DNA from 2 places in the Nostoc sp. NZL genome. Region 1 is predicted to be linked to the other one. Evidence: riboswitches for the same ligand, from Rfam matches in the RefSeq annotation. Region 1 holds a riboswitch; the other holds the start of a gene.
What was found. Region 1 has a riboswitch for cyclic di-AMP ahead of F8R90_RS20650 (universal stress protein). Riboswitches for the same ligand answer to the same signal wherever they lie in the genome.
Positions count from the first base shown of each region.

Region 2: another riboswitch for cyclic di-AMP. It lies ahead of F8R90_RS22750 (glycosyltransferase); the one in region 1 lies ahead of F8R90_RS20650 (universal stress protein).

Region 1 is NZ_WBKL01000148.1:170-8,780, forward strand. It holds gene F8R90_RS20630 (MFS transporter) at 21-3,140, opposite strand; gene F8R90_RS20635 (high light inducible protein) at 3,677-3,889, shown strand; gene F8R90_RS20640 (high light inducible protein) at 3,932-4,144, shown strand; gene F8R90_RS20645 (ArsB/NhaD family transporter) at 4,554-5,891, opposite strand; gene F8R90_RS20650 (universal stress protein) at 6,005-6,625, opposite strand; cyclic di-AMP (ydaO/yuaA leader) riboswitch at 6,846-6,960, opposite strand; gene F8R90_RS20655 (ABC transporter ATP-binding protein) at 6,999-7,835, opposite strand; gene F8R90_RS20660 (ABC transporter substrate-binding protein) at 7,889-8,611, opposite strand, start outside.
Region 2 is NZ_WBKL01000158.1:65,661-74,271, forward strand. It holds gene F8R90_RS22735 (MFS transporter) at 1-265, opposite strand, end outside; gene argC (N-acetyl-gamma-glutamyl-phosphate reductase) at 1,577-2,548, shown strand; gene F8R90_RS22745 (DUF1350 family protein) at 2,637-3,623, opposite strand; cyclic di-AMP (ydaO/yuaA leader) riboswitch at 4,172-4,371, shown strand; gene F8R90_RS22750 (glycosyltransferase) at 4,535-5,806, shown strand; gene F8R90_RS22755 (hypothetical protein) at 5,911-6,108, shown strand; gene F8R90_RS22760 (hypothetical protein) at 6,586-7,227, shown strand; gene F8R90_RS22765 (pentapeptide repeat-containing protein) at 7,238-8,044, shown strand; gene F8R90_RS22770 (CYTH domain-containing protein) at 8,183-8,611, opposite strand, start outside.

The DNA of each region.
Region 1 (8,611 bases):
AGCGGAGAAAACTTATCAACCTACTGCGTAACTACAGCAATCACTCCTCCTAATGCAGAGAAAATCGCAGATACGGTTGCTGTGGCAAACAGCCACCAAGATGCTGAAGCTGCGGCTTTGCGGGTTTCTTCCGCTTGCCGTTGTGCTTGATGCTTCACCTGTTCTAGGCGGCGTTGGGCTTCATGCTGTATGCGTTCTGCACGTTGTAATACTGTGTTGCGGGCCCGTTCAATTTGATCGATGATCCGGTTGGCATCTTCCTCAGAGATGTCCTCACGAGAACTCATAATTGCCACTAGGGTATCACGGTCAAAAGAAGACAGGCGATCGCGCAGGGCATCAAACCCCGCTTGGGGATCGTCAAAAAATGTGCGGACATCGCGCTTGATATTATCGTAGTTAAGTTCTGGGCGATCCAAAGAGTTGAGATAGTTGCGAATGCGGGCAAAAACCCCGTCAATTGCATCTTGAATGCCTCGTTGGATATTCCGCACTTGTTCGACAAATTGATCCCTTACGGACACAATGTTATCGGCAATCCGTGCAGCTTCTTCATCGGAAATATCTTCCCGAATTTTCAGCAGGGCGATGATGGTAGAACGGTCAAAATGGGAAAGGCGATCGCTAAAAGTTTCTACTCCAACTCGTGGGTCGTGTAACAGTAGTTGCAAGTCGCGTTTAATACCTTCAGGATTAAGTTCTTCCTTGCCAGTTTGGCGCAGATACTCTTCCAGATAAGCTTTGAATGTTTCTGCTCTTTGCTGTGTCCGGGTAGCTAGGCGACGAGGCGCACGGACAAAGTTACGAATCGAAGTTTGGGTGGAATCAATGATTTCATTGACTTGTTCTTCACTCAAGTCTTTGCGTTGACTGAGCAATTTCACCAGTGTATCCCGGTCTACCTGCGACAACCGACGGCGCAGTGCTACGGCTCCCTCTTTGGGATTTTCAAACAATCTGGTCAAATCTCGCTGAATACCTTCAGGATTGAGTTCTTGTTTACCAGTATTCCGCAGGTAATCTGCGATCGTGGTAGTAACAGAGTCGTATTGCTCTTTCGCTTTATCCACAACAGCTTGGGGTGTGTGGCGAATACTATGCCAAGACTCCTCAGCAGCATTGATGATTTGATTAATCTGATCTTCACTCAAATCTTGCCGCTGATTCAACAATTGCACCAAAGTATCGCGGTCAAAGCGAGACAATCGGGCCCGAATAGAAGTAATTCCACTTTGGGGATCTTCCAGTAACTTTTTGAAGTCGGCGCGGATGGCATCAGGATTGAGTTCTGATTTCCCTGTGTTACGCAGATATGATTCTACATTCAGCCACAGGGTTTCTGCTTGATATTGTGCCTGTTCAGCCAGTCCTTTGGATTCTACCAAGACGCGATCGCGTTGTTTTTCCAACTCGTCCAGAATGCTGTCTACTTCATATAGCTGGATATCATTCCGTTCCAGCAATATCTCCCGGATTTCCTGACGTTCAAGGTGGGCTAGTCTCAATGTCAGGGTTTCATAATCTGCCTCTGAGTCTTGCAACAGTGGTTTGAAATTCTGCTCAATACCAACGGGAGTCAAATCTGCTTTTGGGGTAACGAGCAGATAACTTTCCACTGCACGTTGCAAGTCTTGGACTATCTCTCTTTCTTCGATACCTGTAACTGTCACTAGCACTTCTTTGCGGACAACTTCTAGCTGATCTGCAATGCGCTGAATTTGGGCTTGGGTAAGTAGTCCCCGTTGTTGCAAGATATTGACAAAATCGTTACGAGATAGTCGTTCTAATTCCCTGCGGACGATTCCAGGATCAGCTGCTGGGTCGTAAATGACATCACGAAATTCCTGGGCGATTTTTTCTTGACTCAGTTGCCAAGCATAAGTGTTGTGCAGGTAGTTTTCGACATCAGCCCGAATTGGGCTATAGGGTTCTGATGGTGTTGGCAAACCTAGCTTATCTGCTTGTTGGGTGACTTTTTCTTTGGCGGTGGTGAGGCTACGCAAGATTTTTTCCACATCCAAATCAGACAAATCTGTACGTCCCAACACAATGCCGGTTAAGGCGGATAGTCCTTGCTGGAGTGTACTTTGAATGGGCCCTGGAACCGCCTTTTGGTCAGCTTCTTTAGAGTCACGCATTTCTGCTACTAATCGATCCAGTTTGGCGTTGAGTTCATCTGTCTTGCTTTGTCCTGGTGGAAGTGATTTCAGATAATCCATTAACTCACCCATGCGGTCTTGGGTGGGTGGTTGCTGGCTCACTACCTGTTGCCAAACTTTGTACAACGTATCAGCAATCCGGTTAACGTCTTTTTTAGAAAGGTCGGTGCGACTGCTGACTAACTCGATAAACTTTTGGCGGTCGATGTTGCGGATATCTGGAGTCCCTGCGATCGCTTTTAATTGCGGATCGTTGAGTAAATTTTCAAAATCACTCCGAATCTTTGACACATCTAGTTCTGGAGGACGCAGCTTGTCTAAGTAATCCTCTATGTTCTCTCGGATACTCACAGGGTCGATGGCGCTGCCTAATTCCCGGCGGACAGCGGCGGCGGCGGCTTCAGCTGTCGCTACCACTTGGCTATTTACAGCCTTTGCGCCCAGTGCGGCGGTAGCTGTACCCATAATCGCTTGAAAACCGGAAGTTGCCGTATTGACGACTGAGCCAATTAAGGAACCCACGGTGGTGGAACTTACCCAGACAAGGAGCAAAAAGTAAGCGCCCCAAATCACCAAACCGAGAATCGCCCCCAATGCTGGGTCTAAGATTACAAGGCTTAATTTGACCGCGAGAAAAGAAGCGATTAATAAGGCGATCGTCACAGTGACTAATGTCCAAATCCCCACTGCGGTGCCAATTTTGCGAATGTTACCGCCCAAACTTCCGGCTTCCCCAGTATCTGAATCCGAGTCAGATGAGTGCCCCAGGTAGGAAATACCGGCTGCAAGGGAGAGATTAGTTAAAACTAATTGGAAAGCAAAGGCTAGGATCACGCCGGAGATTAAAGCCACAAAAAAGCGCGGCCCGGAAGTGAGAACCGATGCCTGTGCTGGCGTGACATTTGAGGGATCTACTGGAATCTGTGCCACCCACAATAGTGGTTTGTAGAGTCCCAGCATGATTTCCGTACTTTGGAACATTGTATTTCCTTCTACTTAAGTTTAAATTTGGGGAATTAAGAATTTCTTGAGAAGCAACTCTTAGTATTTATGTTTGTACCTATGGCATTACCTAACTCTTTAGCTCAGAATCCTGGAATTTAGCTGTCTAAAGCATCTCTCCAAAGATTGAAAAGTGTATCCAGCGGAAGATATAACTTTTATTATCTCTCGGTGGAAATCTTAATCAAATTGCCACCTACTATTAATTATGTATGGCTAGTTTTTAATTTTTAATTGCTTATTTATAGCGATTGATTCTGTTTAAATTATAGTTTCTCACGAAACCTTTACATTTTTTTACATATCAATTTTTGCTCACCCTCCCAAGGTGGATTTGTCTACAACAAGATGTTTCTATTAATCGTCCATAAGAAGTGCCTGCGGTTTGTGCCTACAGGCAGAAAGCAGTCTAGTTATAAACAGGTACATTAAAGTTAACAAATGAATTGTTGAGAACAAAACAAAGGCTACTAGAAACTAAACACCTAAAAATCTACTAGATTTTGGAGAAAAAAATGGCAACTCAAGAAACTCGTTCTTCTACTGATTTACCACCTGTTGCACCAGAATACAACGGCATAGATCGCAATGCATTTCTATTTGGTTGGACACCTCAAGCCGAAATTTGGAATGGTCGCTTGGCAGCAATTGGCTTTCTTGCCTATTTGCTTTGGGATTTAGCCGGTTATAGCGTCTTGCGCGATGTTTTACATCTGATTAGCTACTAGAAACTAAACACCTAAAAATCTACTAGATTTTGGAGAAAAAAAATGGCAACTCAAGAAACTCGTTCTTCTACTGATTTACAACCTGTTGCTAAAGCTTACAACGGCGTAGATCGTAATGCATTCCTATTTGGTTGGACACCTCAAGCCGAACTTTGGAATGGTCGCTTGGCAGCAATTGGTTTTCTAGCCTATTTACTTTGGGATTTAGCTGGTTATAGCGTCTTAAGGGACGTACTACACCTAATTAGATATTAGCAATAGCTCAGGATTGATAAGTAAGGGAGTATAAATAAATACTCTAACCCTAAACCCGGCTTCTCACTAAAAGTCGGGGATTTATCTCCTGAGCATTTTATCTTTAATTAGGTTGACCAAATAATTACTAATTCATAATTGAAGAGAGTACAAGCCGTTACAATAATCTTTGATTTGGTTGTTTGCAAGGCCTTTGCGAACTAGCTAGCATTACGCTATGAGTGATAAATTCAGAAGCTAACACCGATAGCGCAGCGTTAGGAAGTCCGCGAACGTATTTTACGAATTACGTTCGCGCAACCGTAGCGAGTCTGCGTACCCCTGTGGGGAAGCAAGCTACGCGTAGCGTGTTGTAGAGAGCATAATTATCAATAATATGAATTACTGAATTACTTTGACCCTTCTCTATCTAGAGCAAAAAGCGAACTAACACGTACAAAGCCGAAGCTACAAGTTGCAATACCATCACTGGGATACCGTAGTGTAGAAAAGTTTTAAATGATATACGGCGTCCATGCTGCTCAGAAATACCGGCGGCTACGATGTTAGATGATGCTCCTACTAGTGTGCCATTACCTCCCAAAGTTGCACCAAACATCATCGCATAAAACAGAGGTAATACTTCTGGCGGAAACTGCCCTTGAAAGTCTTGTGCTAAAACTTCGGCAGGTGCTAATCCGACAGTAACAATATATTGTTTGAGTAATGGCACCATCCCCACCACTAAAGGAATATTGGGCACTACGCTTGATAATATCCCCACAAAAAATAATAAAAATAGGGAACCCAGCACAATATTTTTTCCTAAAATCGCTGCCAATACTCCTGATAAACCATTAATTACACCTGTTTTTTCTAACCCTCCAATTAGCACAAAAATACTCATAAAAAATATCAATGTACTCCAGTCTACATCCCGCAGAATGTTGTTAACTGAATCGATTTTACTATGGTGGGATAAAAGCAAAGCTAAAGCTGCTCCTAACAAAGCTGCGGCAGCAGGTGAGATCGGAACTGGTAGAGATTCTCCGATGACAAAAAATAGCAGGACGAAAAATACTATAACTGCACCGACGCTTAAAGCTCGTGGATGATTGATTTGTGGATGTGGTAGTTCCTCAAGATTATCTAACTGTGTATTCCAAATTTTTCGGAATAAAAATGGTAGTGTTGCAATCACTATGACAATGGCAATTACTCCCCCTAAACTCAACTTCAATAAATAATCTGTAAAGCTAATATTCACAGCATCGCCAACAATAAATGTAGCTGGATCTCCAACTAAAGTCAGCAATCCCGCACTATTAGCAACAAATACCATTAAAATCAACAAGGGTACGAAATTTATCCCAACTTCCTGAGCCATTGGGGGAATTAAAGGTGCTAGCAACATTACTGTTGTGGCATTTGGCAAAACTGCACAGATGGGTGTAACGATAGCCACAATACCAAGTAATAGACGCTTGCCTTGTCCTTTAGCTATGAGTACTATTTGAGTAGCTAAATAATCAAATATTTTTGTAGGCTCAAAAGCCCGCACTAAGACCATAACTCCAAAGAATAAACCGAGTGTTCCATGACTGTTGCCGATATAACCAACAGCTTCTTCTAAAGTCATGACGTTGGTAAAAACTAATAACAATGCTCCCAACAATGCCGCAATGGTGAGATGTACCCATTCCGTCATTACTAAAACAATGACGCTTATAAATGTAATTACGCTGAGGATTGCTTGCCAGTTTTCCACACCTTACCTCTCGAAGTTTAATTGGTTGCATAGTAGCGAAAAAAGTCACCTAGTTGTAGGTGACTTATCTATCATTACAATTGGATAAAAATTACTGAAATTCTGAACAGTGATTATTCATCAATACAACTGGGAATACCCAAAACGGCGCAGGGAAAATTAGAACCTAGTGCCTCAATCATCGGATGATTAACAGAGTTGCAACCTAAAAACAGAATATCGGCAGTTTCTGATTCAACAACTTTGGTAAGTTCTGTGTAAATGCAGCCAAACCGCAAATGAGATTTGAAGCAACCCTGCCATTCTTCAGCCAGACTTCGGGCTTGCCAGAGAATTATATCTGCTTGTTGTAGGGGAGTTACTACTGTCTGCAATTGGGGTTGACTTAATACCAGTGTGGCAGATTTTGATACTTCATTAACTTGGCATTCCAATGAAGGCTGTTGTTGTGGAAAGCTCAAGATATTTGGATACTGGCTGCTTTGATTGTCTTCTAGCACATAAACGGCTTGAACTGTGACTTCTGCATTGGTGGCTAAACGCGTTTGATGGGCAATCCAGAAAGCAATATCTAGCGCCGTATGACTGTTAGGAGATGCGTCATAGGCAACAATTAAATTAACTGCTTTTGCTTTTTGAGGTTTTTTAGAAAAAGGTTTTTTTGGTTCTGGCAACAGTACCATTTGTTCAATTAAGTCATCTCGGCCTGTGGCACTTTGCAGACGTGCTAACATTGGCTTAATTTGCACAGTTTTACTTCTCCCAATGAAATTAATTAGTAATGAGAAGCAGGGCGATTAATTTGAGATTTTGGACTTTCCTGCAGAACGCTACGCGAACGGCTACACTCAGTCAAAAGATTTTGGATTTTAGATTGAGTGATGATAACCAAAAGTTCAAATCTTAAATCAGTCAAGGAAACCCCAATAATAACTGTATTACAGCCAAAGTCTTGGGGGTTCCTTCCATTGCCTACGGAGTTAGCTGACGGGCTAAGACTGGAAGGTGTCTCTCGTAAGATTAGCCCCAAACATTGGTTCCTCCGTTCCAAATTCAGCTTTCATGAATTTGAATTAGGCTACCCACTAAAAAAAATGATAATCTAATTTACTCGTCTTGGGCAAAATATCGGTCAAGGAAATTTAGGGCGTGGTTGCGGAGTTCAAAATATTCTTTTGAGTTTCGCATGGCGGCGCGATCGCGTGGATGCTCAAAAGGAACTTTTAAAATCTCTCCTATACTAGCAGATGGGCCATTGGTCATCAAGACGATGCGATCGGACATATAAATTGCTTCATCTACATCGTGGGTAATCATCATCACTGCTTGACGATTATTTTCCCAAATATCCAATACCTGCCGTTGTAATTTGCCACGAGTTAGCGCATCTAGTGCCCCAAAAGGTTCATCCATCAGCAACATTTTAGGACGAATTGCTAAAGCTCTGGCAATACCTACTCGTTGTTTCATACCTCCAGAGATTTCATCGGGATATTTGTCAGCCGCCGCCGTCAAGTTTACCATTGCCAAGTGTTGATTTACAATGCTGATTTTTTCAGCCCGATTAGCATTTTTTAGCACTTCATCCACAGCTAACCGGATATTTTCTCGCACGGTTAACCAAGGCAACAGCGAATAGTTCTGAAATACCATCATCCGCTCGGCTCCTGGCTGACGAATCTCTTTCCCATCTAGCCGGACTGAGCCGGAAGTGGCTTTTTCTAAACCAGCTACTATCTTTAGTAGGGTTGATTTTCCACAACCAGAGTGACCAATTACAGAAATATATTCATCTTCACCAATCGTCAGATTAACTCCATCTAAAACGACAAAGTTATCTTTATCAGGTGTCGGATAAGACTTGACTAAATTTTCAATTTCTAAAAACCCAGTGCGGGGCATAACTTCGGTCTGTGTATTAATAGGTAATGAGGTATATTCCATCATCGAAACGCTCCAGAAATAATTTAGTCATCAGTCAATATTTGAACTTAGATTTAAGACATGAAAAAGTTAGTGGGAGCATTAGCCCTGATGGCAAAACTATTCAGATAACCCACCGGATCGCTGGGGTCGAAGCCTTTCTTATCTATAAATACTTCTGGTGGTTCGACCTTGTAATCATCCTTGGGACACTCGATGCCCATTTCAGACGCTATCTCCCGATATAAATCTGTTCTCCAACCAAGTTCTGCTAGTTCTTCGGCATTTTTGGGGAATTCTTTAATTTGTCCCCACCGCGCTGCTTGTGTCATCAACCAGATACTTCTTGATCTCCATAAAAATGTTGAGTGTTCTGCTGGCTGTTTGGGAAGGTTGTCAGGAATATCGAAGAAAATCGTGGTGTCAGCGGCTTTGATGGTGCGGTCTTTGCCATCAAAGCCGCCATAGTTGTAGTTGCCGAGAATTCCCGGACTTGTAAACTTCGCAATTGGCGCATCTTTCTTGTTAGGTCTAGCACCTGTAAAGGAACGGTCTGTTATTAGTTCGGCTACTTCTTGGCGATTTTCTACTTTGCTGCAATACTGACAGGCTTCAATCATCGCCTTGACTAAAGAACGATAGGTTTTGGGATATTTGTCGATGAAAGATTCCATCACCCCCAAAAGTCGATCTGGGTGTCCCAACCAGACTTCTTTACCTTGTGCAAAGGTAAAACCGATGTTTTCATTACCTGTTATTGCCCGTGTATTCCAGGGTTCTGCAACCATGTAAGCTTG
Region 2 (8,611 bases), on a different contig from region 1:
GAATTGTCAACCACATTACAGTTGGTTTGTAATACTGTAGCCGAGCTATTTTATCAGCCGTCAATAGCTGAGGTAGTTGCCAACCTAAACGCGGAATAGCTGGAATCAGACCAATAAGCGATGAAGAATTGGTAAAACCGCTAACAAATAGAGGAATAATCGTGATATAGGAAGCAAAACCAGTTGCCAAACCAAAAAATGCACTTTCGGCAACATTGACAGTCAAGTTATGACGAAGGTCTTTTTGAATTTCAGAATTAAGCATTTTTATAGATATTGCAAGTGTAGATAATTACTTTTTTGCATATCAAATTCGGCTTTGTTCAAGCCACATTCAGATAATTAAAAATTTGAAAAATAACGCTATGAGTAATCAATTCCTCAGTCTGACGAGCGAGAAATATCTCTGTTATTTATTGCCCTTTTTAGTCAGGTTATGCCGGAATTGTGCTTCTCTAAAGTCTTGATAAACCTTGATTGAGCGATAGCTGGGCAAAGTAATGAAAATAGCGCTTATTACCACCCATACCCTCAGATTTGCCGAGTTTTATACTTTTAGCTTTAGCTCTAAGCTGAGTGGTACGTTGCTAGAGATAACATCTCTCCATTTATTACTCAAACAAGGTACATAGTTGCTAGAAACGAATGGACTTCTTCAGTAGCAAGGAGTTTATACAATGATGGTTTGCCTTTGCCCAGCTAGCATTTGACAAATCATTAATAACCTTAGTGCAGTTTATAAAATTAAACTCCTTGCGCTAAGTTGCTAAGTTAAGTAAGGAGGAGACACAGTTGCCAACATTGATGGCAGCAACTCTATTTTTTTACTCACTGATGATTTATTCCTCTATCTATTGGGGAAATTTGGACAGCATTGTAAACAGGTTTATGTTCTTTTTTTAGGCACTTACTTAAGTGGTAAGTAGCGAACAAAACCTGAGCTTCATAAATTGTTCCCAGATGGCGCACTTAAATTATCATTGGAGAATATTTTTGTAAAAAATCCCAAATTATGCATCTGCAATCTTTTTGGCAATTTATGCTCTAGCAACTTAAAACAAATACTGTAAACCGCGATTGTACTGATAGCTTGGGAGAGTAAAGTATTGCTAGAGCAATCGCCTGTATTGTCCGGGCGTATTTAGCAGTAGGGAGAGGATAAAGTAGAATTTGAAAACAGATCATCAAAGCGTCGAATGGCACGCTTGTTAAGCTGAAAGCCTTGAATAATAACGGCTTTTGGTAAATCATCTGCTTGTCAAGATTGAGAATACGCCAAGTAGGTTTGATGTTGAAGCGGCACTCATGCAGGCGATCGCAAAAGGTTGAAAGCGATAAAATACTAGTGTAAAACCCAGGTATGGAAAGAAAGCGTGACTCATTACTGTCAAGTCTGCGGAGTTTTTCAGTAGGTAATTATCTAATTAGGACTTACACACAAGAGATCCCCCAACCCCCTTAAAAGGCACAACTATTGCGTGGTAAGTTTGATTTGGGGTGTAAAGTCCTATCTTTAACTTTGATAACTGACAGCTGTTTTAATACACTACTGACATCTCAGGATGCTGAACGCATGATTACTAAACCGAAGATTTTCATTGATGGCGAATCAGGAACCACAGGCTTACAAATTTACTCACGTCTCAATCAACGCGATGATATCGAGTTAGTTAGCATTGAGGCCTCTAAACGTAAGGATGCAAGTGAGCGAGCTAAACTAATCAATGCCGTCGATGTTGTTATTCTCTGTCTACCTGATGATGCAGCCCGCGAAGCTGTTAGCTTAGTAAGTAGTACTACGGTTAAGATCCTTGATGCTAGTAGTGCCCATCGCACGGCTAAGAATTGGGTATATGGCTTTCCTGAACTAAATCCAGGACAACGAGAGAAAATTGCCAGCGCCCAGTTTGTCAGCAATCCAGGATGTTATCCCACAGGATTTTTGGCTTGTATCCGTCCGTTGATTGCCAAGGGACTTTTAAAGAGTAATTTTCCTATCACTGTTAACGCAGTGTCAGGCTACTCTGGTGGCGGCAAGAATCTCATCAAACAATACCATACCTTCCATGAACAGGAAGCTGGAGCAGAGTCGCTTTATCCCTATGGCATCTATGGTTTGCAGTTTGGACATAAGCATGTCAAGGAAATGCATTATTACTCAGAGTTAGCATCGCCGCCGCTATTCGTACCAGCGGTAGGGGATTTTGAGCAAGGGATGCTAGTTCAGGTGCCTTTGCCGCTGGGGACTTTGGATAATCCACCATCAGGTGAGGTTATTCATCAAACAATTGTTAACTACTACCAAAGTGAAAAATTTGTGCAGGTAGCTCCATACCAAGATTCTACTCTGCTACGAGACGGAATATTTTTGGATGCGATTGCAGTGAACGGCACTAATATTGTTCAGGTTTTTGTATTCGCAAATGACACTACCAAAGAAGCGTTGCTAGTTGCTCGTCTTGATAACTTGGGCAAAGGTGCATCGGGAGCCGCAATCCAAAACTTAAACATCATGCTGGGCTTTCCAGAAGAGTTGGGATTGTTATGAAAGGCTCAGATTCCCGACTTTTTTAACAAGTCGGGAATATTGGTTAATAACTTCTGATTTTTGGACTTTCAGCAACTTTTGTTGATTTCTATTTCAGTTTCTCAAACAATTGAATTACATGATGCTCAAAGCCTCTATTTCGCTCTTGAACTGATTCAATTAAAGGTTTATCAAAAAGATTAATCACATACTTGCCTAGTTGAATTCCTAAAGGTTTTAAATGTCCACCCTCTAAAGTTTGTAGAAATTCTTGGGGTGGTTTTTTTAGAATATTAGTAAACCATTCACAGGTTAATTTAGCAATATTATCTGACTTAAAACAAACTAAACCCATGATATTAAATAGCCCACTATCCTTGATTAAGTTATGGGTTTCTTCAACGGTTGGTTTCACACCCCAACCAAGTTTATCGATGATATCCGCTAAAAATTGAGGACGAATTGCGCTCCCTGTATCAGCAATAGCAGGTGCTAATAGGATAGAAACCTGCCCCTTAATGAAGACACTGTTAATTTTTATTTCCTGACCTACATAAGTGTAAATTAGTTTCCGAACTTCTACAATTTTTTGTTTAAGCTCATCATACAGAATGTTAATATCTGCAATGACACTTTTTATCTGTGACTCATCCGAAGTATGAGATAGCAGGTTGCGAATAAACTTTTCTCTATCTTGAGGCTCTGGAGGTAAAGCAGTAAATCCTTCTAACAGGGAGATATATTTACAGCCAAGGCTATGTCCAATCCAAGAAAAGTTTTTATCATCTAGATAGGCTTCATAATCATATCCCTCAACACTTGCCATCCTCACAAGCTCTGGTAGAATTTCATACTGCTCCCTCATGAGAAAACCAGCTTCTACATAATGGTTAAAACTAAAATTAAATGGCAGAAGAATAATTGTATATCCCTGCTCAAATAGGCATTGAAGTAGATAGCGATAAAAAAGCATGGGGCCAAATGTACCAAAAAAAGCCCCTGCAATAAATTGAATTACTCCTTTAGGCTGTGGATGCAGAGCAACCCAACTGTGAGAAACGGGTTTAAATCTCAGCTTGATATTTGTATTTACCATGACTTAGCAATGAGTGTATCTCATTTTGGTAGGTGTATACTTTACCTCCAAATTGAAGCTGCTGCTTTTCGGATTCTTTAAAAGTTTTTTTGGATAACTGAGATGCTCGCCCTCGTAACATAGTAAACGCAGTTGGCTCTCAAAGCATTTATGAAAGGTAGTGGAGAGTAGGAAATAATGTAGTTCAATAGTGAAATTGAATTGGCGTAAAACTTCTAATGGACTCTTTGATATTTCGGCAATTTCTTTAGAGAGAGTAATATTTTAGACAAATAAAAAACATATTAAATTCAATCAAGCTCGTAGTTAGTATATTTATACACTTAAAAACATGAAAAATATTTAATTCCCAGAAGCTAAATAAAATGTAGCGGTCAATATCAGTAAGCTTCTTGTTGAGAGCATATTAAAAGCTCAAATTTTCTTCTAAAGTCTGATTCGTGAAAGCTAGATGCAAAGGGCATTTAGGTGATTTCAATCACACTTTTTTTGTTCATACTCTTGACATGGTTGATGATGACAGGTTATAAACCTTGAAGAAAAATAAATCAGTCTGCCTAATCCACTATATTCCCTGAAAAGTTTTGTGAGTAAGGGTAAACCGGAGCGGAGGAACCAAGTTTGGGGCGTATTTTGAAGAAAGTTAGCAGTTAATAAATTCATAACTCCTAACTCATAACTTTCTTAAGAAGGACATCTCTCAGTCCTAGCCCGTCAGCTAACTTCGTCGGCATTGAGAAGAGACTGAACGAGCAGCATTCTTAACAAGTAATGCCATGTTCTCGTCAGTGTCCTTTGGCTGGTAACTTTGCGGTTTGTTGTGCCTGCCCTCGACGTTGAAAGAAAGGATAATATTATCTTGATTTCTGGCGTTTGAGGCAGGATTAATTGCCTTGAGGTGAAAATCAGCTATGTTCCAGAATAAGAAACATCGCATTGCCCTAATTTCTGTTGATGGTGACCCGGCGGTTGAAATTGGTCAAGAAGAGGCTGGAGGTCAAAATGTCTATGTGCGTCAAGTAGGTTATGCCTTAGCAAAGCTTGGTTGGCAAGTGGATATGTTCACTCGTCGTAGTAGTCCTGAACAAGCTGCCTACATTCAACATAGCCCAAACTGTCGTACTATTCGGTTAAAAGCGGGCCCAGCTAAGTTTATTGGGCGAGATAACTTGTTCGACCATTTACCTGAATTCATCGAAGAATTCCAGCAATTCCAGTTGCGCCAAGGGTTTCATTACTCCTTAATTCATACCAACTACTGGTTATCATCTTGGGTCGGCATGGAATTGAAAAAGCAGCAACCACTGATTCAGGTACATACTTACCACTCTTTAGGAGCGGTTAAATACAGAAGTATTGGTGATGTTCCCGTAATTGCTACCCAGCGATTAGCTGTAGAAAAAGCCTGCTTGGAAACTGTAGACTGTGTGGTTGCAACTAGTCCGCAAGAGCAAAAACATATGCGGTTACTCGTTTCCAGTAAAGGAAACATTGAAATGATTCCCTGTGGCACTGATACTGATAAATTTGGAGAAATTCAGCGGTCTGCGGCGCGGGAAAAGTTGGGAATTGCACCAGATGCCAAAATGGTTCTCTACGTTGGTCGCTTTGACCGCCGCAAAGGTATTGAAACCTTGGTACGAGCTATTGCCAAATCTAGTTTAAGAGGTGAAGCTAATCTCCAGCTAGTGATTGGGGGTGGTAGCCGTCCAGGTCAGAGTGATGGAATAGAACGCGATCGCATTGCTAGCATTGTTACTGAACTCGGATTAGAAAATTGTACAACCTTTGCTGGTCGCTTAGATGAAACTGTCCTCCCCTTCTACTACGCCGCCGCTGATGTCTGCGTAGTGCCTAGTCACTATGAACCTTTTGGTTTAGTTGCCATTGAGGCAATGGCTAGTAAGACTCCTGTCGTCGCTAGTAATGTTGGTGGGCTACAGTTTACTGTTGTACCAGAAGTCACAGGGTTACTTGCGCCCCCCAAAGATGAAGTAGCTTTTGCTGCTGCCATAGACCGCATTCTCATCAACCCAGCTTGGCGAGACCAGTTAGGTGAAGCGGCTCGACAACGGACAGAAATTGCCTTTAGTTGGTATAGTGTAGGATTCCGACTGACTCAACTTTACACTCGTCTGCTGGCTCCAACTGCACCTAATACCCGAACTCGGATTGCAGCTTAATTTTTCCAGCTTTGAACGCGGAACTAATATCATCAGAGCGGTTTTGCCGTGCCCAAATAGTCAAACACAAACTACTCAACCTAGTTAATTAGGCAGTCAGAATTATGCTGAATATCGGAGATTATGCTTTGCATCAAATAACAGGGCAAGTTGGTCAAGTTTGTGGTTATGGACATCAAGTAATGGATGGAGTTTACATAACCACCCTCAAAGTCAGAGTGAGCAAGCATAAAGGAACTCGTCATCAAAGCAGATTTGTCGAGGATGCTTACTCCACTTGGGTACTCACAAACGCAGGATAAACTAATAGATTTATTTTTCTGCGTTTATATAGAAAAACAAATCTAATAGTCCACCACACCAACTTTTATGAGTGAATAAGTTCGTAGTCAGGACTTTAGTCCTTGATTTGAGACTACAAACCAAGCATAAAGTACTAGTTGATTGGCTGCGATTTTAGCAGCATTTTGAAGATAGCGGGGAAAGTTCACTGAACTTTCCCCGCTTCAATTTGGCTAAAGAGTTTTTTTGAAACATCAAATTTATCAGTAAATCAAGACCAGTTAGCCATTGCAGGCAGCGATTTGTGTGTAATAAAGCTTGTACAATTGTCAAGGCGGTTTTTACTGCCAGAATACTTCTCAGGTGTAAAATTTATCGACAGCAAAATTGTTCTACTTTGTGTTTTTCCATCCTTCACTTGTGGCTAAAATACCCCAAGTTAGGCGCTCATATCTTGCAATAGATAACTTTTACCCTTATGACTGGAGAGCAAAATCTTGGGAATAGAACTACGCAGTTTCGTATTTCTCGACAGCCTGCAACCTCAACATGCAGCATATATGGGAACAGTAGCCCAAGGCTTCTTACCATTACCAGGAGATACATCACTGTGGATTGAAATCTCTCCTGGTATCGAAATTAATAAAATTACGGATGTAGCTCTGAAAGCTGCCTCTGTTCGTCCGGGAGTACAGGTAGTTGAACGACTGTACGGACTATTGGAAGTTCATTCTAGCTCCCAAGGTGAAACGCGAGCTGCTGGGCAAGCAATTTTGGCTGCATTGGGAGTCCGAAAAGACGAATGTCTCAAACCGCGTGTTGTTTCTAGCCAAATTATCCGCAATATCGATGCTTACCAAACACAACTTATTAATCGCACGCGACGGGGACAGCTATTACTAGCAGGGCAAACGCTGTATGTATTAGAAGTGGAACCTGCTGCTTACGCCGCACTAGCTGCGAATGAAGCTGAGAAAGCGGCATCAATCAACATTCTTGAGGTTCAAGCTGTAGGTAGTTTTGGACGGCTTTACTTAGGTGGACATGAAAGAGATATTCTAGCAGGTGCGGCGGGAGCTTTAACGGCGATTGAAAGTGTAGCTGGTCGGGCAAATCCTTTGGGTATGCGTCAGGAGTAAAGGAAAGAAAATGGCAAATCGAGAGCATCTAGCTTTACTGAAAGCAGGTGCAGTTACATGGATTGAGTGGAGAAAGAAAAATCCCCAGATTGAACCAGACCTCAGCGCTGCAAACCTCCAAGGAGATAACCTCAGAGGCGCAAACCTCCAGGGGGTAAACTTGAACAAGGTGGATTTAGGTAATGCTTTACTCGTGCGGGCAAACCTTAGTGGTGCCGACCTCAGTAGTGCCAATCTCTACAAAGCCTTTCTTGTTGAAGCTAACTTGAGTGATGCTAACTTCAGTGTTGCTAACTTGAGTGGTGCTATACTTACGCAGGCAGATTTGAGTCATGCCAATTTCATTGGAGCCGACTTGAGTAACGCGAATCTTAGAGGCGCTGCGATCGCTCATGCTAATCTAATTGGGACTGACTTAAGAGGCGCTAACTTGAGAGATGCCGATTTAGGTGCAGCGAAGCTAATACGAACTAATCTTTCTTTTGCCAACCTCATTGAAGCTAACTTGATTGCGGCTGACCTCAGCGAGGCGAGTTTGTACGAGGCGGAAGTTTTGGGGGCTTATCTTTACAAAACTGACTTATACAAAGCTAATCTAAACAAGGCTCACCTAAGTGGTGCTTACCTGCTGCAAGCTAACCTAAATGAAGCTGATTTGAGTCAAGCTGACTTGAGTTGGACTAACCTTAGAGGCGCGAATTTGGCAGGGGCGAATCTCAGAGGAGCTAACCTTAGAGGAGCCGACCTTAGGGGAGCTAACCTCAGCGGCGTAAATCTTCAGGAGGCAATTATGCCTGACGCTTCAAGGCACAATTAATTAACAAGAAAAAGTAATTGACGTTTACATTCATTTTCTGAGCTTAAACTTGTTTGTAATGCAAAATCACCCGGCACCGCTGAGTTAATTAGCTTAATTAAGCTTGAATGAATTGGAATGCTCCCTATATTTTGGCAATTACCATTGTGAAAAAGGATGTTTTACTAAATTGCTGTTGAAATATCTGAAGTCATCTGAAACTTCTTGTCCAATCCAACTTGGTAGTTCAATTTCTTGATTTTCATCACTGAGTTCAACTTCTGCTAATATTAATCCTTTATTAACACCATCAAACTCATCTATTTCCCAAATCAAGCCACCCGACTCTATTTTATATCTGATTTTTTCTATAAAGGGACGTTCACATAATGTTTCAAGTATTTCTTGAGCATCTTTAACAGGAATAGGATACTCAAACTCTAATCTCGAATATTTGATATTAGGGCCTTTAATAGTCAAATAACTTTTTTCTCCTACTATACGTATACGTACAGTAGCTTTGTCTTGTGTGGCAATGTATCCTTGACGATATACACTACCTTCAGCTAATTCTCTCCAACTATCTCC